Regions from separate parts of the Pantoea sp. USHLN298 genome, predicted to be linked through region 1. Evidence: predicted binding sites of a transcription regulator. Region 1 holds the regulator's gene; the other holds the start of a gene.

The links. Region 1 encodes PhoB, which activates phosphate uptake and scavenging genes when phosphate is short. Its sites were predicted from a motif close to CTGTCATAAAACTGNCNNAT; they were not measured.
Region 2: the regulator PhoB is predicted to act here: its motif matches at 1,614-1,633, upstream of ugpB (sn-glycerol-3-phosphate ABC transporter substrate-binding protein UgpB).

What each region holds. Positions count from the first base shown of each region.
Region 1 is NZ_JBBCRO010000001.1:100,506-104,925, forward strand. It holds gene WFK59_RS00530 (AAA family ATPase) at 1-793, opposite strand, end outside; gene sbcD (exonuclease subunit SbcD) at 790-1,989, opposite strand; gene phoB (phosphate response regulator transcription factor PhoB) at 2,185-2,874, shown strand; gene phoR (phosphate regulon sensor histidine kinase PhoR) at 2,889-4,202, shown strand; gene WFK59_RS00550 (PstS family phosphate ABC transporter substrate-binding protein) at 4,222-4,420, shown strand, end outside.
Region 2 is NZ_JBBCRO010000007.1:143,142-147,561, forward strand. It holds gene ugpA (sn-glycerol-3-phosphate ABC transporter permease UgpA) at 1-146, opposite strand, end outside; gene ugpB (sn-glycerol-3-phosphate ABC transporter substrate-binding protein UgpB) at 204-1,520, opposite strand; gene livF (high-affinity branched-chain amino acid ABC transporter ATP-binding protein LivF) at 2,137-2,850, opposite strand; gene livG (high-affinity branched-chain amino acid ABC transporter ATP-binding protein LivG) at 2,852-3,619, opposite strand; gene WFK59_RS18660 (high-affinity branched-chain amino acid ABC transporter permease LivM) at 3,616-4,420, opposite strand, start outside.

The DNA of each region.
Region 1 (4,420 bases):
CAGTGTTCGCCGTGGCGATCTCCTGCTCTAATTGCAGCGCCTGTTGCTGCCACTGCTGCTGCTGCTGAGCCTGCTGATAGTCGCGGCTCAGCGTCTTTTCCGCCTCGCTCAGCCGGGCGATCTGCTGTTGCAGCGCGGTGCGTGTTTCATCATCCAGCAGCGCCATCGCTCCCGCCCGGCTGCGCAACAGATCCAGCGCGGTCCTGGCCTCTTTATGACGTTCATAGATCGCCGTGGAGATCAGGCCGTAAATTTCGGTGCCGGTCAGCTCCTCCAGCAGTTCGGCACGTTCGCTGGCTTTGGCGTTGAGGAAAGCGGCGAACTGGCCCTGTGACAGCATCATAGAGCGGGTAAAGCGTTCAAAGTCGAGACCGGAGAGGGTCTCGATCAGCCTGAGCTTGTCGCCGACCTTGTCGGCGACAATGGTGTCATCGGCACAGCGCGCCAGCTCAACCCGTGGTGCCTGCAGTTTGCCGTCGGCGGTGCCGCGGGCGCGGTTCTGGCTCCAGAAGGCGCGCCAGGCTTCGCCTTTGATCTCAAATTCGACTTCGGCCAGACACTCGGCGCAGTCGCGGGTCATCAGCGCATTCTGACTCTGTGAAATGGCACCGAGGCGCGGCGTCTGGTGATAGAGCGCCAGACAAATAGCATCCAGCAGGGTGGTTTTGCCTGCGCCGGTTGCGCCGGTAATCGCGAACAGGCCGTTGCTGGCAAAGGGTTCGGCACGGAAATCGATAAACCATTCGCCGCGCAGTGCGTTGAGGTTTTTAAAGCGTAGCGTGAGGATCTTCATTGTGGCTCCCCGATATCGGCCAGCGTCTGGCGGAATAGCGTGGTCATCTGGTCGATCTGCTGCGGCTGCAGTTCGCTATCCAGCGCCAGCCGACGGGCAAACACCTCTTCCACTTTCAGCTCGCTCAGGGTTTCGTTATCCAGCCGCGCCAGGCTGTGCTGACGCTGCTCACGGCTGCGGCGTAACAGTAAGACTTCCACCGGCAGTTCTGCGGTCAGGGTTTCCACCTGTCGCTGCAGATCGCTGAGGTACTCCTGGGTCGTGACTTCGATATCCAGCCAGGTCGGCTTTTCCTGCGGCACGTCGCTGAATGCGCTGAGCTGCTGCGCAATCTGCGCCAGCGAGCCTTTCAGCACCTGCATTGGCTGCACCTGCGGCACCACCAGCGGGCTCACCGATTGCAGACCGCTGGCGGTAAATTCCAGCAGGAAGACGCTTTTTTCACTGCCCAGCTCATCAAAACTGAGCGGAATCGGCGAGCCGCTGTAGCGGATATGCTCACTGCCCGCTACCCGCTGAGCACGATGAATGTGGCCCAGCGCGATGTAATCAGCGTCCGGAAAGGCGGAGGCCGGAAAGGCGTCCAGCGTGCCGATATAGATGTCACGCACCGAGTCGCTCTGGCTGACGCCGACGGTGGTGAGATGGCCGGTCGCCACGATCGGCAGTGCCGGCTCCAGCGCCCGTGCGGCGGCAACGCGCTGCTGATAGTGGTGAGCAATCGCCTCCAGCAGCGACGTCTGCTTGTCACGTCCGGACTGACCGGCGCGGCTGCGCAGGATGTCGCGCGGTCGCAGGTAAGGAATGGCGCACAGCCGCACGCCCGGTTCGCCCTGACGGGTAGTGAGCACCATCACGTCACTCTCCGCCTGCGGCGTGGCGATCACCCGGGTATTCAGACAGGCGAGCAGCTCGCGCGACTCATTGAGCGTCGCCACCGAGTCGTGATTACCCGCCAGCACAATCAGCTGGCAGCCGCTGGGTTGCAGCGCCACCACAAAGCGGTTGAACATTTCGCGCGCGTAGCTGGGCGGGGTGCCGGTATCGAACAGATCGCCGGCGACGATTAACGCATCCACCTGATGCTGTTCAATCTGGATCAACAGCCAGTCGAGAAACGCCTGATGTTCCGCCGCCCGACTTTTGTTGTAAAAGAACTGCCCCAGATGCCAGTCCGCAGTATGAATGATGCGCATAAGAGTCCCTGCCGTTGTGATTCGCCCGGCGATTATACTGGCTCTGCGGCCAAAGCAAAAAATTGTCGCTGCGCTGTCATAAATGATTACCAACGGGGTTACAGGCGGGTTATGTTTTTCATAAAAGTGTCACAAATCTGACGCATAATGGCGCCGCGAATCTCAGTGACAGCCGTCATATCAGCAGGAGTAATAATGGCTAAGCGCATTTTGGTTGTGGAAGATGAAGCCCCAATCCGTGAAATGTTGTGTTTTGTTCTGGAGCAGAACGACTATCAGCCAATCGAGGCGGAAGATTATGACAGCGCAGTGGGTAAGCTGATTGAACCCTGGCCCGATCTGATCCTGCTGGACTGGATGTTACCTGGCGGCAGCGGCATTCAGTTTATCAAACACCTGAAACGCGAAGCGATGACCCGTGATATCCCGGTGATGATGCTGACCGCCCGCGGTGAAGAGGAAGACCGGGTGCGCGGGCTGGAAGTCGGTGCTGACGATTACATCACCAAGCCTTTTTCGCCGAAAGAGCTGATGGCGCGCATCAAAGCGGTCATGCGCCGTATCTCTCCGATGGCGGTGGAAGAGGTGATTGAGATGCAGGGGCTGAGTCTGGACCCCTCCTCGCATCGGGTGATGTCGGAAACCACGCCGCTGGAAATGGGACCGACCGAATACAAACTGCTGCACTTCTTTATGACGCACCCGGAGCGGGTCTACAGCCGCGAACAGTTGCTGAACCACGTCTGGGGCACCAATGTGTATGTTGAAGATCGCACCGTCGATGTTCACATTCGCCGTTTACGTAAAGCGCTGGAAGTCTCCGGCCACGATCGCATGGTACAAACCGTCCGTGGAACAGGGTATCGTTTCTCTGCCCGCTACTAAACGGAGTTTTCACCGTGCTGGAACGCCTCTCCTGGAAGAGATTACTGTCAGAACTGCTGCTGGCCTGTTTGCCTGCGTTGCTGCTCGGTCTGCTGTTCGGCTATCTGCCGTGGTGGCTGCTGCTGAGCGTGCTGGCGGTGCTGCTGTGGCATTTTCACAACCTGATGCGGCTGTCGCACTGGTTGTGGCTCGATCGTACCATGACGCCGCCTGCCGGACGCGCCAGCTGGGAACCGCTGTTTTACGGGCTTTATCAGATGCAGTTACGCAACCGGCGGCGGCGGCGTGAGCTCGGCAACCTGATTAAACGCTTTCGCAGCGGCGCCGAGTCGCTGCCGGATGCGGTGATCCTCACCACCGAAGAGGGCACCATCTTCTGGTGCAACGGGCTGGCGCAACAGCATCTCGGGCTACGCTGGCCGGAAGATAATGGCCAGAACATCCTTAACCTGCTGCGTTACCCGGAGTTCTCGCGCTATATCCGCCAGCGTGATTTCGATAAGCCGTTAACGCTGGTGCTGAATAACCAGTATCACATGGAGTTTCGCGTCATGCCCTACAGCGAAGGGCAGTGGCTGCTGGTGGCGCGCGACGTGACGCAGATGCATCAGCTGGAAGGCGCGCGGCGTAATTTCTTTGCCAACGTCAGCCATGAGCTGCGGACTCCGCTGACGGTGCTGCAGGGCTATCTGGAGATGATGAACGACTCGGTGATGAACGAGCGTTCGCGCGGCAAAGCGCTGCACACCATGTCGGAGCAGACGCGCCGCATGGACAGCCTGGTCAAACAGCTGCTGACGCTGTCGCGAATTGAAGCCGCACCGGCGATCGACCTGAAAGAGAAGGTTGACGTGCCGGTGATGCTGAAGCTGCTGCAGCATGAGGCCGCGACCCTGAGCAACGGGCGGCACGACCTCCATTTCCATACCGACCCGCATCTGAAAGTGTTCGGCAACGATGAGCAGCTGCGCAGTGCTATCTCCAATCTGGTCTACAACGCGGTGAACCACACGCCAGACGGTACCCGCATCGATATCAGCTGGCTGCGCAGCAAGCAGGGCGCCACCTTCCGGGTCTGCGACAATGGACCGGGCATCGCCGCGGAACATATTCCCCGTCTCACCGAGCGCTTCTACCGGGTCGATAAAGCGCGATCGCGCGCCACCGGCGGCAGCGGGCTGGGGCTGGCGATCGTGAAACATGCCCTGAGCCACCATAATGCGCGGCTGGATATCACCAGCGTGCCGCATCAGGAGACCTGTTTTACCTTTACCCTGCCAGCAAGGTTGATTGTCAGCGGTGGGATGCAGGAGAATGCCGTTCATTAATCGCTGCCGGATCTCCCTGATGCGCCTCTTTCTTTTATTGATCGTTACGCTGCTGCCGGGCATGGCGCTGGCACAGTCCGGCGCGCTGTCGGGCAACCTCAGCAGCGTTGGCTCCGATACCCTCGGTTATCTGATGACGCTGTGGGGTGAAGATTTCAGCCGACAGGCACCGGGGGTTAATGTGCAGGTGCAGGCATCCGGCTCCTCGACCGCACCCA
Region 2 (4,420 bases), on a different contig from region 1:
ATGCCAAAAGGATCGAGGCTTTGCAGCGAATACCATAAGGCTTCACCCGCAGGCCAGAGAAAGAAGATGGCGGTGATCAACAGTTGCGGCAGCACCAAAAGATAGGGCAACAGGCTGGTGCGAAAGACCGGACGAGATGAGGACATGGCGCACTCTGATTCAGAAAGAGAAAGGGCCAGCCTGGGCTGGCCCGGTGGAGCGGGTTACTTCACCTGCTGCTGGAAACGACGCAGCAGATCGTTGCCGCGTTTAACCGCATTATCCAGTGCGCTTTGCGGCGACTGTTTACCGGTCCAGACGCTCTCCAGCTCTTCATCCACCACGGTACGAATCTGCGGCATATTGCCGAGACGCATCCCTTTGGTGAACGGCAACGGCGGCTTGTTCAGCATCTGACGGGTGGCGATATCGGCTCCCGGATTTTTATCGTAGAAGCCCTGCTGTTTGCTCAGCTCATAGGCGGCGGTGGTAATCGGCAGATAGCCGGTTTTCTGATGCCATTCCGCAGCGATTTCCGGCTGGGCGAGGAACTGCATAAACTCAGCGACGCCTTTGTAGGTGGCTGCATCTTTGCCCTTCATCACCCACAGGCTGGCCCCGCCGATGATGGCGTTTTGTGGTGCTTCAGGAACGGTGTCGTCATACGGCATCATGCCCACGCCGAAGTTAAATTTGGCGTAATGACGGATATCCGCCAGCGAACCGGATGAGGCGGTGGTGATACCGCAATCGCCGTTGTAGAACTTGGCGGTGGACTCATCTTTACGACCAAAGTAGGTGAAGTCGCCCTTTTTATTCATCTCTTCCAGCATCTGGATGTGACGAACCTGCACCGGCTTATTGAACTCCAGCACCGCATCGCGACCATCAAATCCGTTGTTTTTGGTCGCCACCGGCAGCGCATGCCAGGCGCTGAAGTTTTCGATCTGAATCCAGCCCTGCCAGCCGCTGGCGTAACCACAGCTCATGCCCGCTTTACGCAGCGCCGCGGCATCTTTTGCCAGCTCCTGCCAGGTTTTCGGTGACTGATCCGGGTTAAGTCCTGCTTTTTTGAAGGCGTCTTTGTTGTAGTAAAGCACCGGCGTCGAACTGTTGAACGGTTGAGAGATCAGCTGACCTTTGCTGTCGCTGTAGTAGCCCGCCACCGTCGGTACAAACTGCTTTTCATCAAACGGAATACCGGCATCTTTAAACACCTGATGCACCGGCACAATCGCCTGTGAGGCCATCATGGTAGCGGTGCCGACTTCATACACCTGCAACACCGCGGGCGCTTTACCGGTGCGCACTGCCGCGATACCTGCCGCCAGGCTCTGCTCGTAGTTACCTTTGTAGGTCGGAACAATTTTGTAATCGGGATGGGCCTGGTTAAACCGTTGTGCCAGCGAATCCACTTCTTTGCCTAACTCGCCTTCCATAGAGTGCCAGAACGGGATCTCAGTGGCGGCCAGCGCCTGGCCGCTGAGCGTCAGGCCAAGCAGCGCGCTGATCAGGCTACGACGATAGGTAACGACGGACATAGAATTTTCCTGTGCAGGTAAATACGCGTGAAATCACGGATTTCTGTTTCGCGAAGTAACATGACACGGGGAAATGAAGGATTAATAACAGAAAGATGACAGCCGGGTGACAGACTGAATAGCGGAAAAGGCAGAGCGACTAACTGCAGCTGAGCTTGTTGACAAAGTCTCGCCTGGTCGCTGTAAGACTGAGCCCTGCACAGAGAACACGGTCAGATCGGAAAGACGCAAAATCCGTCATCCATGACATGCTCGGCCCGCGCCGTCCATGGCGCGGGACGCTTTCCTCCTCTGCCCGTGTTCCCTGTGCGTTGAGTTTGTTCGTTGCAGCCAAATTCACCCTGATTTGGGTTTTCAGCAATCTGAGCGGCTATACACCATTACAAAGTCGCGTTTATTTACATAAATTGTAACGGATACTGGCAATGACAGCACTTGTCCGTGCTTTTTAAGGGCAAACTCAAAGGCCGTCAGTGGCACCACCCATGCTCAAGGCCGTCGGCGGCGCAGGCAGTTCGGCACCGGCCAGCGCGCAGTAACCGGAGCGTATATATATACGTGAGGATTACGAGCACTGCCCGGTGTCGAAATGGCAAGTAAGCCAGGCCTCTGAATATTAAGCTCCGAGGTACGCGCTGCGGACGGCTTCGTTGGAAAGAAGTGCTGCGCCTGTGTCTTCCAGCACCACATGGCCGTTCTCCAGCACGTAACCCCGATCCGCCAGCTTCAGCGCCTGATTCGCGTTCTGCTCCACCAGGAAGATGGTCATCCCTTCGCTGCGTAACTGTTCGATGGTGTCGAAAATCTGCTGAATGATTATCGGTGCCAGACCCAGCGACGGCTCATCCAGCAGCAGCAGGCGCGGCTGACTCATCAGCGCCCGACCAATCGCCAGCATCTGCTGCTCACCGCCGGACATGGTGCCGGCCCGCTGGATTTTGCGCTCCTCCAGCCGCGGGAATAGCTGATAAACGCGCTTGATCCGTTCCAGATATTGCGGGCGGCTGGCAAAAAAGCCGCCCATCGCCAGATTCTCTTCCACCGTCATGCGCGCAAACACCCGACGACCTTCCGGTACGATGGCGATCGCTTCACGCATGATGCGCGCCGTCTGCCAGTCGGTAATGGTTTTCCCGTCAAAGGTGATGTTGCCGTGGGTAGCTCGCGGTTCGCCACACAGCGTGCCGAGCAGCGTGGTTTTCCCGGCGCCGTTGGCCCCAATCAGCGTGACGATTTCGCCCTGATTGATGTAGAGGCTGACATTATGCAGCGCCTGAATTTTGCCGTAATGGGCGCTCACGTTCTCAATGGTTAACATCGCATTTGCCATCTTACGCCTCTCCTAAATAGGCACGGATCACGTCCGGGTTATTACGAATCTCTTCCGGCGTACCGTTAGCCAATGGCGTTCCCTGATTAACCACGTAAATGCGATCAGAAATGCCCATCACCAGCTTCATATCGTGTTCAATCAACAGCACTGACACCTTGTGCTCACCGCGCAGTTCGGCGATCAGCTCATCCAGTTCGTGCGTCTCTTTGGGGTTAAGACCCGCCGCCGGTTCATCCAGCATCAGAATTTCCGGGCGCGTCACCATGCAGCGCGCAATCTCCAGACGGCGCTGCTGACCATAGGCCAGGTTTCCGGCCTGGCGGTTAGCCAGATCCAGCAGACCGACCCGCTCCAGCCAGTTGGCCGCACGATCCAGCGCCTCGCCTTCACTGCGACGAAACGCCGGCGTCTTGAGCAGGCCAGCAAACAACCCGCTTTTCAGATGCTGATGTTGCGCCACCAGCAAGTTTTCGATCACCGTCATTTCGCGGAACAGACGTACGTGCTGGAAAGTACGCACAATCCCCATCCGCGCAATCTTCTGGCCAGGCAATCCTTCCAGATGCTGCTCACGCAGTTTAATGCTGCCACCGGTTGGCTTGTAGAAGCCGGTCAGGCAGTTGAATACCGTGGTTTTCCCGGCACCGTTTGGCCCGATCAGCGAAACGATCTCCTGAGGATGCAGCGCCATCGAAACGTTGTTTACGGCTAACAGGCCGCCGAAGCGCATCATCAGGCCTTCAACGGCTAATAAAGGCTGACTCATGCCTGTTCTCCCTGTTTACCCTGTTTACCCTGTCTTAATTTCAGATGCGGACGCTTCATCGGCAACAGTCCCTGCGGACGCCAGATCATCATCAGCACCATTAATCCTCCCAGCACCAGCATGCTGTACTCGTTGAGGTCACGCATCAGTTCACGCGAAACCACCAGCAGAATGGCAGCCAGAATCACCGCAAACTGCGAGCCCATGCCGCCCAGCACCACAATCGCCAGCACAAACGCTGATTCGACAAAGGTAAAGGATTCCGGGCTGACAAAGCCCTGACGCGCGGCGAACAGGCTACCGGCAAAGCCGGCGAAGGCGGCGCTGATGGTAAAGGCCGTCAGTTTGATTCGGGTCGGGCTGAGGCCCAGTGAACGACAGGCGATCTCATCCTCGCGCAGCGCTTCCCAGGCACGGCCCAGCGGCATCCGCAGCAGCCGGTTGATCACGAACAGCGTCAGCACCACCAGCAGCAACGCCACCAGATACAGGAAGATAATCCGGTCGCTGGGATCGTACTTCAGGCCAAAGAAGTGGTGGAAAGTATCCCAGCCGCCTTCACGCGGCGTACGGCCAAATTCCAGACCAAAGAAGGTCGGTTTCGGGATCTGGCTGATGCCGTTCGGGCCGCCGGTCAGGGCGGTATTGTTGAGCAGCAGAATACGCACGATCTCACCGAAGCCCAGCGTCACAATCGCCAGATAGTCGCCGCGTAACCGCAACACCGGGAAGCCCAGCAGCAGGCCAAACAGCGCGGCCACCATGCCGGAGAGCGGCAGGCACTGCCAGAAGCCGAGCCCG